4 regions of the Paenibacillus sp. NPDC058898 genome follow, and region 3 is predicted to be linked to each of the others. Evidence: riboswitches for the same ligand, from Rfam matches in the RefSeq annotation. Region 3 holds a riboswitch; each other region holds the start of a gene.
What was found. A riboswitch is a leader RNA that binds a small molecule or an ion and turns the genes downstream of it on or off. The one in region 3 is predicted to bind thiamine pyrophosphate.
Positions count from the first base shown of each region.

Region 1 (5,895 bases), on a different contig from region 3:
AGTGAACGATTCCAATACCTGATGAAGAGGTACGTTTGTTACTCCGAATGCGATGCTGCCCATGACGGCAGCAGCCAGCGCCAATAGCGATATGAATAGTCCGAATACGCGCATATATGCTCACTTTCTTAAGTCCATGAATAAATTAAGTTCATATGAATTTTAGGTGAAGGGACCCCATCTGTCAATGAGCTTGATAATCATTCTCATAAATATCTTGATATTTTTCAGGAAACCCTTTATAGTTTTGAATCAGTGATTGATAATGATTTTCAAGTAGAAGGATATGACACAAGGGGGATTCAGATAGGAATGGGAAAAGGAATGGCAAATAAACCAACGAGAGGCCTCAAGTTTAGCTTGCTGGCTCTCATTATGATCGTGATTCTTGCCGGTTGTGGAGCAAGCCCAGCGAAAGAAAATACAAACAATACCGGCGGCGACACGACGAATAATGCAAGTGGTAACAATGGTAGCGCAGCAAGCGGATCCTATGAAGTTACACATGCGATGGGTACGGAAACAATCAAGGGAACCCCTCAAAAAGTGGTGGTTCTCACGAACGAAGGAACCGAGGCGCTTCTCGCATTGGGCGTGAAGCCAGTAGGCGCTGTTAGATCCTGGACAGGTGACCCATGGTATCCACATATTAAAGACCAGATGGAAGGCGTTACCGTTGTCGGGGAAGAGAGTCAGCCGAACATCGAACTGATCGCGGGCCTGCAGCCAGACCTGATTATCGGCAACAAGATGCGTCAGGAGAAAGTATACGAGCAATTGAAGGCGATCGCGCCGACCGTTTTTGCCGAGGATCTTCGCGGCGAGTGGCAGAACAATTTTGAACTGTATGCCAAGGCGCTGAACAAGGTATCCGAAGGCGAGGAGCTATTGGCTGCATACGACAAGCGGATTCAGGATTTCAAAGAGAAGGCCGGAAGCAAGCTGGACGAGACCGTTTCCGTGGTCCGTTTCATGGCTGGCAAGACGCGCGTGTACCATACCAATACGTTCTCGGGCGTTATTTTCGATAAAATCGGCATCGCCCGCAACGACATGACCAAGAACGCCAAGGACGATTTCGTTGACGAGATCACGAAGGAACGTTTGCCTGAGGCAGATGCCGACAGACTCTTCTACTTCACTTATGAAACCGGGGATGGCGGCGCCAACCAAACCGAGCAGGAATGGATCAACGATCCATTATGGAAAAATCTGAACGTTGTCAAGAACGGCCAAGCCCACAAAGTGGATGATGCAATCTGGAATACAGCAGGCGGCATCCTGGCGGCCAATCTGATGATTGACCAGCTGCAGGAGTTTTACGGCATTCAGTAATGAATGAAGACGAATGCTACAGGGTAGTATTATCGTATAGCAGATGATGCAAGGAAAAAGCTAAAAAAGGAGGCATCCCAAAAGATCTCAGATCTTGAGGGACGCCTCCTTTTTTAGCATCACAGCATCGCCAGTACTGCCGCTATAAGGCATGCCACACCGCACGCCAGCACAGCTTAACCAAGTCCCCTACTTCGTGCCGCTGCCCCTGACTGTTATCGGACTCCAGATCCCTTATTTCTCAAATTGCCCCCGATTTTTAAATCTAACGGACACAGGATCCCTTATTACCACAATTACCGGCCCATTTGCCATCATATTCTATGAATAGCGTACCTGGTGTCCGATAACTATCCAAAATCACACCTACTCAGCCAAATAACGTATCCTCAGTCCGTTACGCTCGAGGAGTAGCACCAAGTCCAGTAGATCATCAGTAGCCAAGACCAGCAGTAGCCAAGACCAGTAGTAGCACCAAGCCAGCAGCAGCACCAATACCAGTAGTAGCACCAAGATCAGTAGTAGCACCAAGATCAGTAGTAGCCAAGACCAGCAAGTAGCACCAAGCCAGCAGGTAGCAACAAGATCAATAGTAGCACTCAGACCAGCAGTAGCGATAAGACCACCTGTCAACGGACTCCAGATCCCGTATTTCTCAAATTGCCCCCGATTTTTAAATCTAACGGACACAGGATCCCTTATTACCACAATAAACTGCCTATTTGCCTTCATATTCTATGAATAACGTATCTGGTGTCCGTTAACTCTCAAAAATCACATCTACTCAGCCAAATAACGTATCCTCAGTCCGTTACGCTCGAGGAGTAGTACCAAGTCAGTAGATCATCAGTAGCCAAGACCTGTAGTAGCATCAAGCCAACAGCAGCACCAATACCAGTAGTAGCACCAATACCAGTAGTAGCACCAAGATCAGTAGTAGCCAAGATCAGCAGTAGCAACAAGAACAGTAGTAGCACCAAGACGGCAGGTAGCAACAAGATCAGTATTAGCACTCAGACCAGCAGTAGCGACAAGAGCACCTGTCAACGGACTCCAGATCCCTTATTTCTCAAATTGCCCCCGATTTTTAAATCTAACGGACACAGGATCCCTTATTACCACAATTACCGGCCCATTTGCCATCATATTCTATGAATAGCGTACCTGGTGTCCGATAACTATCCAAAATCACACCTACTCAGCCAAATAACGTATCCTCAATCCGTTACGCTCAAGGAGTAGCACGAAGTCCAGTAGATCATCAGTAGCCAAGATCAGCAGTAGCAACAAGGCCAGCGTTAGCACCAAGATTAGCAGTCGCACCAAGACTAGCAGTAGCACCAAGAACCAGTAGCACCAAGGACCAGTAAGCACCAAGACCAGCAGCAGCCTCAGCTATACACGCTGCGTTACCCCGGTTTCTACCTCTAAACCATAGCTACTCTGAGTTCCCGCCGGCCCCTACATCGATTATAATGCCAGCCATCCATGCATACCCCTGGACACCGAATATTCATCTGGGCCCTCCCTGTAATGACGCTTTTGCTTCGCTTCCACCTTTTTACGAAATCTTTACCACAATCTCCGCACCGGCAACATAGGTCATCGCTTTGATGTATTCCGGGTCTTGGGCACGCTGTTCCACTTCTTCCGGAGTGAGGTCCTCCATTCGTGTTTGTACCCACCATATGTTGCCGAACGGGTCCCGTACCCGTCCCACCTTGTCACCGAAGAACAAGCTCGTTGGCTCCGTCACCGAGACGGCTCCTGCGGCCAGCGCTTGCTGATACACATCTTCGCAATCCTCAACATATAGTCGGAGGTATGCCGGGCTATCCGGCCATTCCGGTTTAGCGTCAAACATCATGACGACGGCATCCCCGATTCGGACCTCGGCATGGCCGATGATACCATCACCAACATAGACGCGCGCTAACTCTTCAGCTCGAAAAGCCCGCTGCAGGAAATCGATCAGCGCTGCGGAGTTTCTTGAGATGATCCACGGCGTTACGGACGTGTAGCCTTGCGGAATGGGCTTAACGTCTTTCGGTTGGTTTGGTTGGTTCGTCATAAATACGCTCGCTCCTTTAAACTTCATTTATTTGCATAACGCTTATGTACTCATTATGTTGGGGAATACATGACAGCCGAGCGTCAGTGTTCCCGTAACAAGTTTTGGCCGCCGGCGTTTTTTGCGAATGACCTCCGCCACCGTACATCATCCTAATCCCCACTCATGGGAAAGCTTCGAGCGTGGGGCTCCGCCCACGAACAGTTAACATTTGACAGCATCCATAAACCTATGTACAGTATTAGACAAAAGAATAGGAAGTCCACTAGGGGAGCCGTTGGCGGCTGAGACAAGAGCGTATCTTGGACCCTTTGAACCTGATCTAGTTCGTACTAGCGTAGGAAAGTGGAGCCTTCGTATATGAGGTCTCGGTGCGTGTTTTGGCGCACTGGGGCTTGTTGACGAAGCCGCTCCAGTTTTCGGGGGCGGCTTTTTAGCGTTGTCTGAAAAGTCGTGTCTTACGGACTTCCTGCTCTTCAATATGTTGGAGGTGGGGACAAAAATGAGTTTCACGCAAGCGCTCCGTCAGCACGCGGGAGATATTTTTCAAGCAATCTTTGATCATCCCTTTGTAAAAGGCATTGCCGAGGGGAACCTGGCGCGAGAACAGCTGATTCACTATGTGAAGCAGGATTTTGAGTATTTGAACGCCTACATGCGGATTTACGGTATCGCCATATCCAAATCGACCAGCAGGGAAGAGACCGCCACCTTTAACGAACAGATATCATTCATCTTGCACAGCGAGGTGCACCCGCATCAGAATTTGTGCGCAGCCGCCGGGGTGACCTACGAAGAGCTTCAAGGGTATCCGCTGGCTCCGTCCGCGCATCATTATATCCGACATATGCTGACGGTGGCGCATGAGGGTAGTCTGGGCGAGATTATGGCCGTATTGCTGCCTTGCCCATGGACGTATCTGGAGATTGGCCGCAAGCTGCTGGATGAAGTGAAGCCGGATGCATCCCATCCGTTCTATGACTGGATTTATTTCTACGGCAACCGTGGGGAAGACGCGACAGCCAAGTTCTGCAACCGTGTCGATGAATGGGCAGAGCGCGCGACGGCAGCCGAGCGGGAACGGATGAGGGAGCATTTCATGCTGAGCTGCCAGCTGGAGTATATGTTTTGGGACATGGCTTACAAGCAGGAGGAATGGCCGGTGCCGCTGCAGGCTGCGGTGCTATAAGGAGTCATAACAAGGACATAAATTCCAATTTAGATAAGAGAGGCGATTCATATGCATGCATGGGAAAAAGAGGTTTCGGCGCTTTTAACGAAGGTACAGCAGACGAGCCCCCTCGTTCACAATATGACGAACGTGGTGGTGACGAATTTTACGGCTAACGGCTTGTACGCGCTGGGCGCGTCGCCGGTCATGGCTTACGCGCCGGAGGAAGTGGCGGATATGGCCGCCATCGCGGGCGCGCTCGTATTGAACATCGGCACGCTGAACCGCGAGCTGGTGGATGCGATGATAATAGCGGGGCAATCGGCCAATGCACATGGCGTCCCGGTCCTGCTGGATCCGGTCGGTGCGGGAGCGACCCGTTTTCGGACGGAGTCGGCCTTGCGGATTCTGAGCGAGGTGAAGGTTTCGCTCGTACGCGGAAACGCGGCTGAAGTCGCTCATCTTATCGGAGAGGCCCGCGAGATCAAAGGCGTAGACGCAGGCAATAGCGCAGGCAGTCATCATGCCGAGTTGGCCGTGCGGGCTGCGCGCGAGTTAGGCACGATCGTGGCCATTACCGGTGAAGAGGACGTGATTACCGATGGAACGGAAGTGCGCATCATTACCGGAGGGGATGCGCTGCTTACGAAGGTGACCGGCGCAGGCTGCCTGCTGACCTCGGTGCTGGGAGCCTTTGCCGCGGTGGAAGCGAACCTGCTGCTTGCAGGTACGGCGGGTCTGGCCTTCTACGGGGCCGCGGCGGCGAAAGCTGCGGAGCGCACGGCAGACCAGGGACCAGGAAGCTTCCAAGTCGCTTTCCTGGATGAGCTGGCCAAGCTTCATCCAGGTTCGCTGGAGGGATATGCGGCTGTCCGGGAAGCGGGAACGGCCTTCCCTGGTGGCGCACGATGAGCAAGACTCGCGTGCCCCGGGCACTGACGATTGCCGGGTCCGACAGCGGCGGCGGCGCCGGCATTCAGGCCGATCTGAAAACCTTCCAGGAGCTCGGTGTATACGGCATGTCGGCGATTACCGCGATCACGGTGCAGAATACCTTGGGGGTTCACGGCGTATATCCGCTTCCCCCAGAGGCAGCAGCCGAGCAGATGGAAGCGGTTGGCTCGGACCTCGGAGTAGATGCATTGAAGACAGGCATGCTGTTCAATGCAGAGATCATTCGCCTGGTGGCTGACCGGATTCGGGCATTCGGCTGGGGGAAGGTCGTTGTCGATCCCGTGATGATTGCCAAGGGCGGAGCGGAGCTGCTGCAAAGCGAAGCGGTGCAGGCTTTAAGAGAAGACTTGCTGCCGCTGGCGTT
Region 1 is NZ_JBMOSM010000006.1:331,668-337,562, forward strand. It holds gene ACOZB4_RS18760 (FecCD family ABC transporter permease) at 1-114, opposite strand, end outside; gene ACOZB4_RS18765 (ABC transporter substrate-binding protein) at 313-1,335, shown strand; gene ACOZB4_RS18770 (hypothetical protein) at 1,702-1,848, opposite strand; gene ACOZB4_RS18775 (VOC family protein) at 2,897-3,406, opposite strand; TPP riboswitch at 3,664-3,767, shown strand; gene tenA (thiaminase II) at 3,909-4,595, shown strand; gene thiM (hydroxyethylthiazole kinase) at 4,647-5,489, shown strand; gene thiD (bifunctional hydroxymethylpyrimidine kinase/phosphomethylpyrimidine kinase) at 5,486-5,895, shown strand, end outside.
Region 1: it holds a riboswitch for thiamine pyrophosphate, as region 3 does, so the genes downstream of both, tenA (thiaminase II) here and ACOZB4_RS25070 (ECF transporter S component) in region 3, are expected to answer to the same signal.

Region 2 (5,895 bases), on a different contig from region 3:
CCAGCTGCGGGCATGTTCCCTGGCAACGGCTTTCGTGGTGCCTCTCAGCTCCTCGGGAAGGAGCACATTGTCCTCCACCGTACGCCAAGGGAACAGGGCTGGCTGTTGAGGCATATAGGCGATGCGGCCTTTTTCCCCGGTCACGTCCTGACCATCCATGAGGATCGAACCCGTATCCGGAGCGGTTAATCCCCCGATGATATGGAAGAGTGTGCTCTTTCCGCTGCCTGAAGGACCGATCAAGGAGACGAATTCCCCGGGTTGTACCTGAAGCGAAAGGCCATCCAGTACATGCACTTCGCTGCGCCGGTCGCGGAAGGTTTTCCGAAGGCTGCGAACCTCGAGGGCAGGTGCTGATGAGACCGACGCAGTGGACGGATCAGCCCCGTCCTGGAGCGGCAGGGGTATTTGATGTGTCATATCGATAAATGGCCTCCTTTCATATAAGATTCGAAATGTCTATTCACAGGGGGCTCAACCTTTTCGATTCCAGCGGATGAGCCGCTTCTCCAGCAGGGTGATCAGCAGCACCATCAGCAGGCTGAGCAAGACGATGACCAGGATGGCAACAAATACCCGATCCGTGCGGTAGCCGGATTTTTGCAGCATCATGTAGTAACCGATTCCCCGGTCCGAGCCGATCCATTCCCCGATAACCGCCCCCATGACCGAATAGGTGGCCGCAATTCGAATCCCGGAGAAGATGGAGGGAAGGGCATGCGGCAGCTCCAGCTTGGTGAAAATTTGCCACGAGGTAGCCCCCGCCATCTGCATATAATTCATCATGGTGCGGTCGGTACGTGCGAGTCCATCCAGGGCCGCAACAGCGACAGGGAAGAAGCAGACCAGCGTAATCACGATAACCTTGGGCAGCATGCCGAAGCCGAACCAAATCATGAGAAGCGGGGCTAGGGCGATTGTCGGCACATTTTGGCTAAGAATAAGAAGCGGATAAAGGGAGGTTTTGAGAAAAGGCACCATGTGCAGTGCCAGCGAGATGATTAGACCGATTGCCGTACCGATTATAAAGCCGATCAGGGTTAATTGCAGGGTGGCCGCTGTATGCTGGAAGAGGCCGGAAGCTCCGGTAACGGCCTCATGCCCGATGGCCGTCGGTGCAGGCAAAATAAAGGGTTCAATGTCGAACACGGATACTGCCGCCTGCCATACCACCAAAAAGAAGAGGACCGCCACAACGGGCGGCCAAACAGAACTCCACCAGCTTCTCATGGACGGTATTTCTCAGTCAGCTTATCCATGCTGATGCCGCTTGGATGATGCGCGATTTTGACCTGGGATATGATGCTGGGACTGCCCGCATTCACCAGCGCCTCGTGCATGCGCTCAACGATCCTGAGCAGCTCGGAGAGCTCTCCTTCCATGGTCGTTTCGAGTGCATGAACCTCGTATTTCACGTCTGATTCCTGAATAACCTTGATCGCTTCATCTACATAAGGGATGCTGTCGGTCCCGTTTGGCGTTCTCGGTATTACTTGAATGCTCAAGAGAGTATTCGCCATATAAACTCATCCTTTCGTGCAAGCTGTATTGTAATGGAAGAGAGGCGGCCTGCTGCAAAGGCCGTCTCTCTTCTTTTATATAGAAATAACCTTATGGCTTCTCCGGTAAAAATTCATTGGTAAATGCGCTGTCAGCGTCAAGTTCCTTCTCCAGCAGCTTGCGCTCAAACATCCAGTCTGCGTACCCCGACCATACTTCGGCTTTCTGTTCGCCCCAGCGGGATGCATCATCCTGATAACGGGGGCTCAGCCATTTCTGGCTGGCTAGAACCAGTTCGGCATCCAGGTCGGGAACAGCCTTCGTCAGCAGGGCTGCCGCATCTTCGGGATGTTGAATCGCATAGTCGTATCCTTTTGAAGTCGCCCGCATGAACGCTTTGACAAGCTCAGGGTCTTCCTGGATCTGCTTCTCGTTCGTTACGATCACCGGTGTGTAATAATCAAGCTGCTTGGAGTAGTCCTTCACATAAATCATGTCAAGCGGCTCATTGCGAAGCTCGGCTTCAATACCCGTCCAAGCATAGAAGATCCAGGCAAAATCAATGTCGCGTTTGACGGCCGTAAAATAATCGGCATCGCCCATATTGACCATATTCACCTTGCTGACATCGGCACCATCGATCTCCATGATGGACTTCATAACCGCTTCCTCCACAGGCGAGCCCCAGCCGCCATAGGATTTCCCTTCAAAATCGCCTGCCTTCAAGATGCCTTTATCCTTGGGAGCCGCAAAGCCGGATGTATTATGCTGAATGATCGCTGCAATAGAAACGAGCGGCAATCCTTGGGTTCTGGCCAGCGTTACGCCTTCCTGATAGCTGATACCGAACGGCACGTTTCCGGATGCGACCAGCGTATCCGTTCCGCCTGCTCCCGGCTGGACGATCTGGACATTAAGCCCTTCTTCCTCATAATACCCAAGCTCCTTCGCTGCATACAGGCCGGTGTGATTCGTATTGGCGGACCAATCGAGCATCAGTTGTACGTCACGGAGCTTCCCGGGAGTCTGACTGTCCTCACCTGCGGCGCCTATCTTTTTGTTCTCTCCGCTTGTAGCGCATCCGGACGCAACCATCAGCAGGACGCAAGCGAGAAGCAGCGGAATCCATCTTCCCTTCTTCATCGTTTCTTCTCTCCTTTAAGTTCTCTTTCTATTACCTCGCAACTCCACAAAAAAAACGCCCTGATGATATCAGGACGCATGACGGCGTAAGTGTATACCACGGCAAATAAAAGCTGCCGCAAACATGGGCTTCCTACGCTGGCATTACCCAGATCAGGTGTAAGGGTCAGTATCATATCGGATACACTCTCAGCCGGCCAAATTCCAGCTCCCCCGGTATTTATGAAGTTTCGATCATTACATCCGCTATTATAGTCCTAACACAGCAGACCTGTCTAGTTCGAAGAGGCGCGAACGTGACAGGTCTTTGTTAGAACACTAATGCAATGGGAGAATTAATTGATGCTATGAACCTTTCACAAGATAAAGTATTTGAATACGGCTTCTACGCAGAGGTTAGCGCTGGAAGAACTCAATCCATTCTCCTTCGGGACCGTGCACGAAGAAATAGCGGTACCCGTTCGGAAGCGTCACGATTTCCTCGTCCAAGTGAGGAACGTCAAGTCCCTGCACACGGGCATATTCCTCTTCAATGTTATCCGTGCTGACTGCAAAATGATGTACCGTTCCTTCCGAAGGCAGCGTGTCGCTGTATCCCTGAATAAGCTCGACTTCCGTCTCGTTGCTGCCGTTAAATCCTAGGAACGCCAGCTGGATGACGCCATTAGTATGGGTCAGGCGGTCCTTCAGCTCAAGTCCGACTACGGATGTATAGAAGGCGATTGTAGCTTCAAGGTCCCGGACAACAATACCAACATGATCCAATCGTTTCTGTGACATGGTGCAACACCCTTTCCGATTCATATAAGATATGACTGAAATATTATCATATAATTCCTATACGTCAAGTGGGTGTTATGTTGTTCGTGCACAGGCGAATAAGATGATTTTTCTTTCATTTCCTCATCTTTACTTTTGGGTGGGCAAAAAGTATCATGAGAAATAGAAATGTTAATTCAAAAGACCTAACACATTTAAAGTGAACCAGCTTACCTTTTGGCCGAGGAGGAATGCTTATGAGTCCAACTCCAGCAGATCATCTGTGGATTCGACTCGCCATAATATATGCATTCATTCAGATAATGATCGCTCTGTGGATGCCTGATGCTTTATCGCTTCAGCGTGTACTAGTCATTATTTCTCCTGCAGCCGCTTCCGTTTATTTAATGCGGATCCGTCGGCGTTTTGAGGTTCATCTTCGCAGGTTTTGGCTTATTGCGAGTCTCGGATTGATGGGGGAGGCAGTGGCCCGAACCCTCCACGCATGCAATATCTGGTTTGGAAAAGAGAGCGCTTTCCTGTCAGTTCTAACCCATTTGTTCTGGGGGATCGAACTTATCCTGTTCGCAAGTTCTCTCATTTATTTATTCCGGCATGTTCAGGGTTCGTTTCGGGGGCTGCGGTTTATGCTGGATATCGTGATTGTTGGCATAGCGGTCATGACGGTAGGATGGGAATATTTCATCAAGCCTGAGCTTCAGGGTCTGGCCCATGAGACAGTATGGGGAAACCTTTGGGTGGACATGCTGTATCCACTGTGCGCAATGGTACTTATTTTTTTTACAATGGTGTTGTATTTTAATACCGGACAGTTAAGGAAATGGGCGGCCATCCTGTTATGTCTTGGCGGAAGTACATTTATGGCCGGAGATGTTCTGTACATCTATCTCGTTGATCTTTTGGATATCGAGGTTCGCTCTTACCTGTATCCACTCTATACGTTATCGGTATTTTTCATTAGTTTCGCAGGCGGACAGTCCGCTCCTGATACCCGTAATCCATCTGTTGGCGAGCGGGAGCCTCGTTCAACCGGAAACCTGATCGTAAGGTACCTGCTTCCCTACAGCGTGCTCGGCGGGATGTTTGCCCTTATGGCGCAGCATTTTGGAGGGTGGACTGGACTGTTTACCGGCCTTTCCCTGTGCGTTATCCTGATCCTATTCAGGCAGATTTTGATCCAGTTCGAGAACGACCGCTTGTTGGATCGACTGCATGAAAGTCTGATGCAGAGTGAATCCCTGGCACATCGCGATGATCTTACGGGGCTGTATAATCGTCGTTATTTTAATGCAAGGCTGTCAAGTTCGCTGAAGGAGGCGGACCGCACAGGTTCCCGTGTAGGCTTGCTGTATATGGATATGAACCGTTTCAAACGAGTCAATGACCGATACGGCCACCGTGCCGGCGATTTGTTGATACGAAAGGTTGCAGACCGGCTTCAATCACTCGAATCCAAGGGAGTTTTGGTTTCCCGTTTAGGAGGAGACGAATTCACGGTCATGATCCATCCGGCCGGCGATGATCAGGAGCTGATCTGGATGGCGGAGGAGATCTGGACGATGCTTAGTGAGCCGTACGAGCTGGAAGGGCATGAGGTCCGAACCACGCCGAGTATCGGTATTGCGGTTTATCCAGATCATGCCAGAAATGACCAGGAGCTGATTGGTCGAGCGGATGCAGCGATGTATGCGGCGAAGGAACGGAACGCCCCCTGGCATTTTGATGTAGAGCGGACGATGCTGCTGCAGCTTTTGGATCAAAAGGTGAGTAGATGAATGTATGACCGTAGTATCGACAATAGGTTGTTAAAAGCAATATAAGTCGATTTTTGTAGAATTTGGCGCAATCATTGCACGAATCTTGCGCATTTCTCTTAAAATAGGTCATAACTTCGATATAAAATCCATAAAATGCAAAGAAATCATATTCAAAATGCCGATAAGAAGCATAGTGAGAGCTAGCTTGCCAAGGAGGACGAACATGATTTGCGACAATTGCAGCACCTTTGAACCGATTGAGGACCAGGGGACCATTCATATGAAGCCTGCAAGTGGTGAGCTTATTCAGTTGCTGGCAGTGAACGGCTACACGGTACAAGAGAACAATGAGGGTTGTGCTGTGAACTACAAGGTACGTGCGGACCTGATCTCTATGATGAAGTGTCTGCAGCCCCTTCCGCTGAAGATTCGTCAAGAGCTGTCCTTCTGTGTTACCGGTGGAGAAGCTCCGCAAATCCGGCATTCGTGGACCCCTATGCAGAAGTTCGAACTGCAGATGGAGCATTACGATATGGTGAGTATCATTTTACATAAGCAGTTTACGAGCTACATGCAGCCCATCGTGGATACATCCGAGCAGATCGTGGCCTACGAATTTCTCCTTCGTCCGGTAGAGTGGGGAGCCAGATTCCAGCCGTATGAGCTGTTTGAGACAGCCCGTAAAACCGGATTGCATGCATTTCTGGACCGGGCA
Region 2 is NZ_JBMOSM010000012.1:80,014-85,908, forward strand. It holds gene ACOZB4_RS26085 (ABC transporter ATP-binding protein) at 1-420, opposite strand, end outside; gene ACOZB4_RS26090 (ABC transporter permease) at 475-1,230, opposite strand; gene ACOZB4_RS26095 (MTH1187 family thiamine-binding protein) at 1,227-1,520, opposite strand; gene ACOZB4_RS26100 (ABC transporter substrate-binding protein) at 1,612-2,643, opposite strand; TPP riboswitch at 2,757-2,868, opposite strand; gene ACOZB4_RS26105 (VOC family protein) at 3,040-3,423, opposite strand; gene ACOZB4_RS26110 (diguanylate cyclase domain-containing protein) at 3,660-5,198, shown strand; gene ACOZB4_RS26115 (EAL domain-containing protein) at 5,404-5,895, shown strand, end outside.
Region 2: it holds a riboswitch for thiamine pyrophosphate, as region 3 does, so the genes downstream of both, ACOZB4_RS26100 (ABC transporter substrate-binding protein) here and ACOZB4_RS25070 (ECF transporter S component) in region 3, are expected to answer to the same signal.

Region 3 (5,895 bases):
CGTATGAAGACAACGACTCAAGATCATCAGGATGTATGGTTTTAAATGAGACCTGGCCTACATACGGGTGACGTTGAATCCCGTTATCATATACGCTTTTCTCTGGATAAACGCAAAAGGGAGCTAAATGGCTCCCTTTTTTCGATATGTTTTGGGGTCCCCGCAAAGTATTTGGAATAAGCATAAAGCGTTGAAGGCAGGGTTTAAGAAAAATGGCCGGGCAGGCATTTCGAATAACGGAAGGGTGATGGGTGTGATGGAGAGAGTGGCATTGGCCGAGCAAGCGGTGATCCGGTGGTAACGGCGGGAGCAGGAAAGGTTGCGCTGATCACGGGCGCGTCGAGCGGGTTCGGACTGCACATCAGCTTGGAGCTGGCAAAAGCAGGTTATGACGTGGCAGCGGGTCTGCGCAGGCCGGAGGCGGCTGCAGAACTGTTGGCCCGAGCCGAACAAGCCGGTGTTGCCAAGCGTATTCACGTATTCCAGCTGGATATCTGCATCGAGGAACAAGTCAAGGCCGCTGCCTTGGAGTTGGAGCAGAGGTATGGCCGCTTGGACGTGCTGGTTAACAATGCCGGGGAGGCGGTAGGCGGCATGGTGGAGGAAGTGCCGCTCAGCGGCTGGCGAAAGCAGATGGAGACGAATTTTTTCGGGACTGTATCGGTGACACAGCATATGCTGCCGCTGCTCCGGCGAACCGGAAAATCCAAAATCATTCTCATGAGCAGCATTAGCGGCGTGGTCGGATTTCCGGGTTATGGACCCTATGCGTCCTCCAAATTTGCACTGGAAGGGTTTGGCGAAAGCCTGTCCATGGAAGTGATGCCCTTTGGCATTGATGTCGTGCTGATCCAGCCTGGTGCCTATGGTACGCCGATCTGGAACAAAAGCTTTGGGGAGCTTAAGGTGAAGGAAGGATCACCCTACAGCGGTCTGCTGAAGGGCGTGCTGGACTATTCCGAGCGGACAGCCAGAGGAAGCGGAGATCCGCAGGAGGTAGCCAGGCTTGTGGCAAAAATTGCGTCCATGGCTAAGCCCAGGTTCCGCTATATGCTGCCCCGAGGCACGCGGGCGACCGCATGGATCAAGGGCGTACTGCCGGATCGGCTGTTTCAGCGGATCATTTATCGGATGCTGGGCTGGCGTTAATCATTCATGCAGCCAAAGATTTATGGCCTTAACTTGTCATGCGATGTTTGGTAAGGTAGATGGAATCACCCTTTTCTGGCTGGGGACGGGTGAAGCAAACCTAGCAGTTCTCCCATCTTCACCTTGGAGCCGGGTTCCAGGTCACCGCGAGGGGTAAACGTGCCGTTCTCCGTCAAAAGTACAACTGTAGAGCCGAATTCAAAGTACGCGAGTTCATCGCCGATTTCGTATTTCTTCACGTTCTCGTCAGCATAACGGATGCTGCTTACGTTCATGGCTCCGACCTTCACGACGGCAACTTCGCCGAACTCATGCGCAATATAGGTAATGAGGCGCTCATTGCGGCTGAGCACATTCCGGATATGGGTCATCGCAAAATCGTTCACGGGGTAAACGCGTCCCTTCAAATGCTCGCTTTCCGCCTGAACACCGGTTACCGGGGAATGAATGCGATGATAGTCGGTCGGGCTTAAATACAATACAAATGCATAACCGTGGATGTAGTTTTCCATTCTCGGTGATTTCGCGAGCAGCTCGCTCAAGGTATAATCCTGTCCCTTAACGCTCAGAATGGTACCGGCGTTGACGACGCCCATTGCCGAAATTGTGGCATCGACTGGGCTTACCATGGCGTCGGCGGTGTCATCTATGGCGCGAAGGCCTATTTTTAACCGGCGGGAAAAGAACTCGTTCAGTGAGCGGTATTCGTTGATTTCTTTCTCCGCTTCGTGCGCCGGAATTTGATAAATTCGTATGAATGCAGGTATTAGATGACGGCTCAGCCGGCTGTGGGAACAATGCCCCATGATTCGGGACAGCCACTTGCGGGAAGACAGCTCAGTCATCAGACGCAGCAATTGTTTAGCCATGTCATTCTCCTTTGTGCATAGGTGTCAGCAATAAACGTTGGTGGAAAAGCCAATCACTCTGATATTGACATAGAATGAGATGGAAATCAATAAATAGCCATTTTTGAAAAAAGGTTCTTGCTTATTCCGGAGTGAATGTGTATTTTAAAGTTAACATAAAACCGAATAGGAATACGGGGGCTTGAGTGAATCAGGCTGAGATTGCAGCTGCTATCCGCTGTTGACCGTTAATCTGAACTGGGTAATGCCAGCGTAGAGAATATCCGACCCTGCCTACATAGGGCCTATTTTTCCGTCTGCGCGTTTTTCCAGACGGTTTTTTGTTGTGTTTACACAAAAATAGAGGTGGAGAGGGGAATGTGTTGTTATGGGAACGTCTGTGCAAGAGAAGTTGGGGGTTCAGCCCCGAAAAGGACTGCGGTTAAGCGATATTTTGGTTACGGTACTGGTATCACTGGTGCTTGGCGTCATTTATCACTTCTGGGGCTCGGTTTACAATCTATTAAAACCGCTGTTCTTTGAAGCGGATGAGTTGTTATACGGCATGTGGTTCGCTGCAGCCACGCTTGCTTACTTGTTGATCCGGAAGCCGGGAGTGGCCATTATCGCGGAAGTGGCGGCGGCCCACGTAGAAGTGCTGTTTGGCAGCGGCTGGGGATTGACCCTACTGCTGTATGGCCTCATTCAAGGACTGGGGGCTGAATTGGTATTCGCGGCGTTCCGTTATCGGAGCACCTCGGCGTGGACGCTGGCGATTGCCGGTGCCGGCGCAGCCATCGGCTCGATGATCATGGACTTCTATTACAGCTATACGGATGACCTGCAGACGTGGATGTTCCTGGCCAAATACGGTATGCGGGTACTTAGCGGCGCCGTCATTGCTGGCCTCCTTATGCTCCTGCTGGCTAAAGCGCTTGACCGTACGGGCGTGACATCCCTGCTCCGTCCTGCGTCGAAGAAGGATTACGAAGCACTGGATGATCCGCGCCATGTCTAATGCCACGGTTAGCCCGGTTTCGGCTCATTCTGCTGAGATGCTTCCGGAACCGGCCGTGTATGTGGAGGAATTGCGCCTGAAGTATCCGGGCGAGGAGCAATTGATGTTCAAAGACCTCTCCTTCTCGGCTGTCCGCGGGGAGAAGGTGCTGCTGCTCGGTCCGAGCGGCTGTGGCAAATCCACGCTGCTGCAGGTGCTTAGCGGGATGATTCCCCACGCGACGGAGGTGCCGATGAAATGCGGGGCCCAGCTGATTCCACGCTCTTGGGGTTATGTATTTCAAGATCCGGATACCCAGTTCTGTATGCCGTACGTGGATGAAGAGCTGGCTTTCGTACTGGAAAATCTAAGTGTCCCCCGCGACAAGATGAAGGAGCGGATGCAGGCGGCCCTGCGCGAGGTGGGGCTTGATCTTGAGGAGCTCCATATGCCGATCGGGCATTTGTCCCAAGGCATGAAGCAACGACTTGCGCTGGCATCGGCTCTGCTGCTGGAGCCGGAAGTGCTGTTCCTTGACGAGCCGTCTGCGCTGCTCGACCCGGAAGGCAGGGAGCAAATCTGGTCCGCGGTGAAGGCTGTTTCAAAAGGGCGTACGCTGATCATCGTGGAGCACCGGATTGAAGAAATGGCTCAATACGTGGACCGCGTGGTGCTGTTCACCCCGGATGGCGCCATTCTGGGCGATGGTCCGCCGGGAGCGATATTCGCCGAATATGCGTGCGAGCTTCAGGCGTATGGCATCTGGTATCCCGGCGTATGGGAGGATTACGCGCAGACCCGGGCGGGCAGAGAGTTGTTTGCTCTGGTCGACGTGTTTGGCGACGAGTCGGGTAATATTGTACATGAGGCTGCTCCGACGTACGCTCAGCGTGTGGAGCCTGTCATTCAACTGGCGGATTTCAGAGGGCTCCGATGGGATAAACCCGTTATCGCTCTCCCTTCTGCGGAGGTGGTTCCGGGACAATTCATTGCGGTGGTAGGACCCAACGGAGCAGGCAAAAGCTCGCTGCTGCTCAGTTTGATGGGGCTGCTGCGCTCCGAAGGGACCTATGTGCTTTGCGGGGAAGAGGTCATTCAGGGCAAGCGCCGGAATGTGCGAAAGAAGAGAGAGCAGCAGCTGCGTCAAATCGGATTCGTGTTTCAGAATCCGGAGCTTCAATTCCTGACGGAGCGCATCGGTGATGAGGTGGTTTACTCGCTGCTGGTGGATCATGTGCCGCCGGAGGAAGCAAGGGCGCAGGCCGACCGCTGTCTTGAACGCTTTGGACTGAAGGGCATGGAGGCCAGGCATCCGTACCAGCTGTCGACAGGCCAAAAGCGCCGCTTGAGCGTGGCTACGGCCATGGCAAGACAGCCGTCCGTCCTTCTCCTGGATGAGCCAACCTTCGGACAGGATGCGCGGAATACGTTCGCGATTCTGGAGATGTGCGAGCAGCTGCGCCGCGCGGGAACCGCCATTCTCATGGTGACGCATGAAATGGAGATCGCGCAGCGGGTTGCCACGCATATATGGGAAATCCGGGAGGGACGGCTGACCTCGAGCATGCCTTCCCCGCGCTGGTCTGGCGGGATTGCATCCGAGCAGGCGGCTAAGCGAGTAAACGGCGCTGCCGATCCTCGGGGCACCTTAGCCGCGGCCGATCATCGCCTCACGGGGGTGAACGCATGAATATATGGAACCCCGTGCGGATCACTTGGCTGCACCGGGCGAATCCGGTGGTGAAGCTGGGACTGATCTGTGCGCTGTTTTTCATGACAGTGTTAACCCATGATCTTGATTTTGTTTTGTATCAGGCGCTTATCTTTATGGTCTGTCTGGTGGTGCTCAGCGGGGTGAAGCCGTGGAAAATGCTGTTGTTCTTTATTCCGTTTCTGCTTGCCTTCATATCGTCCGCCTCTTCCATGATGCTGTTCGGTAAGGGGGAGACGATCTGGTGGGAGTGGGGATTGTTCCGGGTATCGGAAGAAAGCTTCTACCGGGGGCTGCATTTGGGCTTTAAAGGAATTGCCTTTGCTTCGGAGGGACTGCTGCTCGTTACGACAACGTCCTCGGTGGATTTATTCTACAGCCTGATGCAGAAGCTGAGGCTGGCGCCCAAATATGCCTACAGCTTCATGGCTTCGATCCGGCTGCTGCCCATGGTGTGGGAGGAATATGTAATCCGCCGCCAAGCCTTGAAAGTGCGAGGAGTTCGCCCGATTCGCGGGATTCGCGGCATGGTGAATCGCGCAGGACTGTATGTGGTGCCGCTGCTGGCGCAGAGCATCCGCCGGGCCCATCGGGTAGCCGCTGCGATGGAGGCCAAGCAATTTGACGGAGACCGGGCGAAGGCCCGAACGTATTATTACCCGTCTCGTTATTCCTGCTACGATCTTCTGGTCGTCGGATTACTGACAGCAGCCGCGTTCTGCGCCTATGTTGCAGCCGGAAATTTTCCTTGGTTCGGCATTGGCGACGTGCGGTTTGATTAATGGGTTGTTTTCTCAATGAGAGCCTGCTTAAGGTGTATAAGCGGGTTCTTTTTTTATGAGATCAGATTAACTCCAGAGGGTCTAGCCTGTTTATCTCGCAAGAAAAACTTTCTATTATAAGCGGCGGTCCGGCTCTTGAGAAAGTGCACGGATCGCATTTTTCTTCACTCGTATATTTTATAGAAATCATGTCTGGATTTTATGCCGATGGAGGCGTTATAATACTAATGGTACCGATAAAGTATTTTTAGTACCAGAAGGGGAGTTTGTTCACTTGCGCGAGCGAATATTGAATGAAACGATCCGCTTAATTCAGCGGCAGGGGTTTACTTTTACGGTTAGTGATCTGGCCCGCGGCCTTGCAATTAGTAAACGGACGATCTATGAGCACTTTTCATCCAAGGAAGA
Region 3 is NZ_JBMOSM010000011.1:97,239-103,133, reverse strand. It holds gene ACOZB4_RS25085 (hypothetical protein) at 152-301, shown strand; gene ACOZB4_RS25080 (SDR family oxidoreductase) at 295-1,149, shown strand; gene asd (archaetidylserine decarboxylase) at 1,215-2,018, opposite strand; TPP riboswitch at 2,182-2,294, shown strand; gene ACOZB4_RS25070 (ECF transporter S component) at 2,386-3,015, shown strand; gene ACOZB4_RS25065 (ABC transporter ATP-binding protein) at 3,008-4,684, shown strand; gene ACOZB4_RS25060 (energy-coupling factor transporter transmembrane component T family protein) at 4,681-5,487, shown strand; gene ACOZB4_RS25055 (TetR/AcrR family transcriptional regulator) at 5,762-5,895, shown strand, end outside.

Region 4 (5,895 bases), on a different contig from region 3:
ATGATGTGGATTCCTCAGCCAATTTACGCACCTCTTGGGCGACAACGGCAAAGCCAGCGCCATGCTCGCCTGCCCTTGCCGCTTCAATGGATGCGTTCAAGGATAACAAGTTGGTCTGATCGGCAAGTTCCGAGATCGTCTCCGTGATCTGCGTAATTCCCCTGGCGCTCTTAGCCAGCGCATCAATGGATTCCGAGACCTTGGCTGTTGCGTCAATATTACGCTGCATCCCTGCAGACTGCTTGGCAACGGAGTCCCTTCCTTGCTCAACCAGTCCCAGCGTTTCGATCGAACGGGTATTCATTTCCTGGGTTGAATGCGTATAATTGCTGACCTTCTCTTCGATCTCACCGATGGAATGTGTCATTTCGGCTACGTCTTCCGATATTTCGTTCGCGCCGACGGCCAGCTCATTGGAAGATAAGGAGACTTGATTCATCACTTGAATGAGCTCCTGGTTTTTAATCGAGATGTTGGAGCTTGACGACATGACCTGGCGGGTGATATCCGAGGTTTCCTGCAATATTTTTCGAAGCTTGTCCACCATGCTGTTGAACGTTCGGCTGAGATCGTTCATGCCCCCAACCTCTTCTACCTGGAAGGTGAAGTCGCCTTTGGCGATTTTGGCGGAAACGCTAGAGATCTCCGCAAAGGAATTGGTAAGCGTTTTCTCAATAAGACGAGAAAGAGGAAAAGTAAAACCGGTTAGTGCCACAACGATGACCACGCCAATGATTGCTTTACCCATTAGAATAAATGCAAGCAGCATTGGAACCGCAAACAAAGCGGCAATGAGAAAACAGGCTGCGGTAATTTTTCGCGAGATAGGGAGTCTGTTGAACCATGCCATAAGAATGAGTCCTCCTCAACAACATAGGATATATTTACCATGATTATAGCATCGACAGGCAAAACTAGATATAACGAATTGACAAAAAGTGTTGGATTAGGTCGAAAGGACTGAAATTGAGGAGGGAGAGGGGATGCGCAGCAAATATGCGAATCCCCACTTGATGCACAGATATGAAGTGATTTTATTTTACAGCCCGGAATAAGGCGGAAGCGAGATAATCGGTATTATCCAGGATCATGCGGTCATGCTTGAACAACGTTTCCCAGAGCGCCACATCGAACAGGAGTCCTTTATCGCGCTGTTCAAATGTATCCAGATGACGTGTTTGCTCTTCCTTTAACTGGTCATTGAAGTGGTTGTACTCCAGAATTTCTTCCTGTTTAAACCCGCAAGCCAAGAGGGAGTCCGCCCATTCTTCCCTCATCATGAGATTAGGAATTCCGAAGAATTCGAGCAGTTCCTGAAGTTTTGCCTCCGGCATGGGTTTATCAAGCAGCAATTCTCTGTCCTGCAGGACGCCTCCATGATCCAGAACGCGGTAATATTCGGGCAGTGATTTCGTAGTATCCGTAAATACGGTAACGGATTCGGCCATGATTAGGTCGAATTGGTTGTCCTCGAAAGGCAATGCGCATACATCCGCTTGTTGGAACTGCACGTCGATTTCCATCGCTTCGGCTCTTGCACGGGCTTTTTTGATCATATTTTCGTTCAGGTCAATGGCCGTTACTTGATACCCCATCTCCGAAAGATGGCATGCGGTTCTGCCCGTTCCACACCCGACCTCCAGAATGCGGCTGCCCGGTTGAATGGGATAATTCTTCAGCATTCGGAGGGTTGCCTCGAATCCTCCCGGGTGGGCACTGCCCATACCTAATTTGGAGAGCATATGAATATAGTTCATCTCATCTATCCCTTCTTCCTTGTCATCAACATGAGGGTAATCGTTTATTTATTTACCATATGATTCAGGTACGTTTAGGGTTTTAGCTGAATTAGATATTTTGAGCCCTTTTTTCGGGAGGATCAGAATTATACTGGAGGAAACGTCATGAGGATGGAACCGGTAGAGGCAGCGGAACGCATCATACAATACGATTATCCCGACTGTTTGCTTGCTGTGCTTGGCGGCAGCGCGAGCAGAGGTGAACATAATGAACAATCCGATTTGGACATCATAGTCATTGAACGGGATGGTCATGATTTCAGCAGGAAGACGATAGAGGCACATGGGTGGATCGCGGAAATATTTATTTTGTCTTTATCCTCCTATCGCGAATATTTCGATGAGGGAGTGAGCGCGGCGAATCCTTCATTGCAGCGGATGGTCGTAGAAGGGACGGTGCTGCACGCGCTGCCTGAGGGGGAAGAGGTGCAGGCGGAAGCCCGAAGCGACTTGAATTACGGACCCATGCCCTTGATGCTAACCGACATTAACGAATACCGTTATATGCTAACCGAGTACCTGCTGGATTTGCAGAGTCCCCGAAGGGATGCCGAAAAGTGGTTTACGGTGCACAAAATAGCGGCGATTCTCTGTGATTTTGTACTTAGGGTGAACCGGGAGTGGACGGGTGAAGGGAAAACACTGTTCCGTCTGTTCAACCGCTATGACTCGATCTTGGGAGAACGATTTGAAGCAGCGCTCACGGCGATGTATCGCCAGGATGATCCTTCAGTTCTTATGGCATTCACCGAGGAAATGCTCCATCCGTACGGAGGCAAGCTTCTCATTGGTTATGAGGAATAGAATATCCTTGCCAATATAAAAAGAGGGGTACATTAGCCGTGACACTAGCACGAGACGGGAAATACTATAAAAGTGTGATTACATCACGTCATTCTTTAAATCCAGGAGGGGATCTTCATGAGCGGAGTATATGGCGGCGGTGGATGGAACAATTCAGTAGGAATTATTTTGGTTCTCTTTATCCTGCTCGTAATTATCTTGAGTGCTTGGGTTTAAACCGTCAAGATTCTTGGCAGTAGTGACAGAAGCCCGGCGATTGCCGGGCTTTTGTCTGCCTCAATAAAGCTCAATTCGATGCGGCTTTGACCGAAGGGCTGTGTGCGGACACAACCGCAGTCATGACCAAATGGCTGCTGTCGGATTGAATCGCATGTAAAAACGCCTCTTCAAGGGATCCAAACACCTGGGCCAGTGACCCATCTAATCGGCTGGCGTAATGAACGCTTCCGGCGAATGTCCCGGCTGCCTTCGTACGATTAACTTCACTGTAGATGACATCCATGTAGTCATCGGTCCCCATGGGGTAAAGAGCGAATTGGCAGGCAGTCTCAATATCGGCATGTTCCCCGATGTCGTTGTTTAAGAGAGTCGAATCCTCGGTCATATATACATCGGCGTCCGTATCTCCGGGGCAACCGATGGAATATGTACCATTAAAAACGGTATGCACGCCACTCGCTGCAGCATAGGCGAATATCGCCCTTGTCACATCAAAGACATGCTCTGCACGTCCACGAATACAGGTGCTCACATCATCTGTCTGAATCCATACCTTCCCTGTATCCACGGAACGTAGTGCGCCCATGATGACCTCTACAAACCGGTCCGTCATGGGAAATACCGAGAACCGGCACCCGACGATCCGACTGGTTCCGCATACAAGCTCATTCATTGTTATTTCCTCCCCATGATATAAGTCCACGCAAAAAAAACCGCACCCCGTGAAGAAAGTGCAGTTATGCCTACGAAAAGAAATAAACATAAATGCTACACTTCCCCACGCTAGTATGACCTAGATCGGGTGTTAAGGGTTAACGGCAAACCGCCGTCTCTCAGCACATGGCACCCCTAGTACAGCCAACATCCTATGTAGTTGGTTATCGCAAGTTTGCCCGGAGCTTCTGTTATCTTAGAAGTTCGAGGGTTCTTACTTGACTAATTGTATCGCTTAGTGATCGGTTTTTCAATCTTTGCCCATTATAAAAGGACCGCCTATCCAAGTTGCGGGAACTTAGGGAGGCGGCCTTTTTTCATCTATTTAATTAGTTGTATACTTTTACGCGATCTTCAAGCGGTGCAAATTCTTTTTCGCCTGGTTCAGCAACCGGCTTACCGAAAGGCATTTGAGCAAGCAGCTTCCAGCTTTCCGGGATGTTCCATTCGGATTTTACTTTTTCGTCGATCAGCGGGTTGTAGTGCTGCAGGGATGCACCCAGACCTTCTGCTTCAAGGGATGTCCATACTACAAATTGCAGCATGCCGTTGGATTGGTTGGACCATATCGGGAAGTTGTCGGCATAAGCGGCAAAGTTTTGTTGCAGCCCGGCAATGACGTTGTTGTCCTCGAAGAACAATACCGTACCGTAACCAGCGCGGAATGCGCCCATTTTGTCGGCAGTGGATTTGAATGCTTCTTCATCGCCAACGACTTCCTTCAGGATGCCTTCCGTGATATTCCACAGTTTATCATGCTGTTCGCCAAGCAATACAACGACGCGTGCACTTTGAGAGTTGAAAGAAGACGGGGTATACTTAACCGCTTCGTTTACGATTTCCTGAATACGCTCGTCCGAGATAACGGATTCTTTGCTAATCCCATAATAAGAACGGCGACTTTTGAGTGCAGTTGAAAAATCTTTAGACATTGAAAAAATTCCTCCTGGTGTAATCGAATTTGCATACGCCTGATAAGAAGATGTCCTTTACTTCAAGCAAATATGCATGTTGCTTATTTAGCAATATTTTTAATTATCATTCCATATTAACTTACGTTTAGTTAGGAATAATATTTATGTTAGTATATTAATATAACTTAGAGTAATTGTCAACGACTTTTGATTAAATATAATTTCCCTTATCTATTAAATATGAATTGAATCCGTTTGGCTTTTTGAGAAGCTTCATTATATGGAGGTTTAAACGAAAGGAGTGCTTCCTACCTGAGGATATTAGCTATGTCTTCTCGAAACTTCATATTATGAACAATTCATGAACAAAATATACAAGTATGAACAAATTAATTGATTTTGATTCTCAATTACCCTTGTCGAGCCAGAATGAGGATGATATAATGCATATCAGAGCGCGATTGATAATCAATCTCAATGAGAATGGCGTTGGAAATTGCGAGATCCCGGATATTTTAGAGACATACGCATAGAAGGAAGAGACATGAAGATTAGATACTTATTTGCAGCCGTTGTGGTACTCTCGATAATCTCATTATTTATTGGAGTTAAAGATATCTCGCCACTGCAACTGTTCTCGATGACAGAACAACAACAGCATATTATGCTTGTAAGCCGGATTCCTAGGCTTGTCAGTCTTATATTGGCGGGTGTCAGCATGAGTATCTGCGGATTGATCATGCAGCAGCTCAGCCGCAATAAGTTCGTATCGCCGACCACGGCAGGTACGATGGACTCTGCCAGACTGGGGATTTTGGTAGCCATGCTCGTCTTCACGACAAGCGGTCCGCTTATCAAAATGCTCGTGGCATTTGTATTCGCTCTGGCAGGAACCTTTATCTTCATGAAGATACTGGATCGGATTAAGTTCAAGGATGCGATCTTCATCCCGCTCGTAGGGCTGATGTTTGGTAATATCGTGAGTTCGATCGCCACCTTCTTTGCATACAAATATGATCTTATTCAGAATATGTCCGCATGGCTTCAGGGTGATTTTTCCATGATCATGAAGGGCCAGTATGAAATGCTCTATATTAGTATCCCGCTTTTGATTCTGGCGTATCTGTTCGCCAACAAGTTTACGGTGGCCGGAATGGGAGAGGAGTTTGCAACCAACCTGGGTCTTCACTACCGGAGAGTTGTGAATCTGGGATTGGTCATCGTGGCGCTGGTTACGGCATCTGTCGTGCTGACGGTCGGCGTGATTCCGTTTCTTGGTCTGATCATACCTAATATTGTCAGTTTGTACTTAGGAGACCACTTGAAAAAAAGCCTTTCGCATACCGCGCTGCTGGGGGCCGGGTTCGTACTGTTCTGTGACATCCTGGGCCGGATCATTATTTATCCCTATGAAATTCCGATTAGTCTAACCGTGGGCGTACTCG
Region 4 is NZ_JBMOSM010000003.1:666,227-672,121, reverse strand. It holds gene ACOZB4_RS11520 (methyl-accepting chemotaxis protein) at 1-850, opposite strand, end outside; gene ACOZB4_RS11515 (class I SAM-dependent methyltransferase) at 1,035-1,757, opposite strand; gene ACOZB4_RS11510 (nucleotidyltransferase domain-containing protein) at 1,905-2,603, shown strand; gene ACOZB4_RS11505 (sporulation protein YjcZ) at 2,721-2,819, shown strand; gene ACOZB4_RS11500 (YkoF family thiamine/hydroxymethylpyrimidine-binding protein) at 2,890-3,495, opposite strand; TPP riboswitch at 3,581-3,683, opposite strand; gene ACOZB4_RS11495 (nitroreductase family protein) at 3,866-4,468, opposite strand; gene ACOZB4_RS11490 (ABC transporter permease) at 4,995-5,895, shown strand, end outside.
Region 4: it holds a riboswitch for thiamine pyrophosphate, as region 3 does, so the genes downstream of both, ACOZB4_RS11500 (YkoF family thiamine/hydroxymethylpyrimidine-binding protein) here and ACOZB4_RS25070 (ECF transporter S component) in region 3, are expected to answer to the same signal.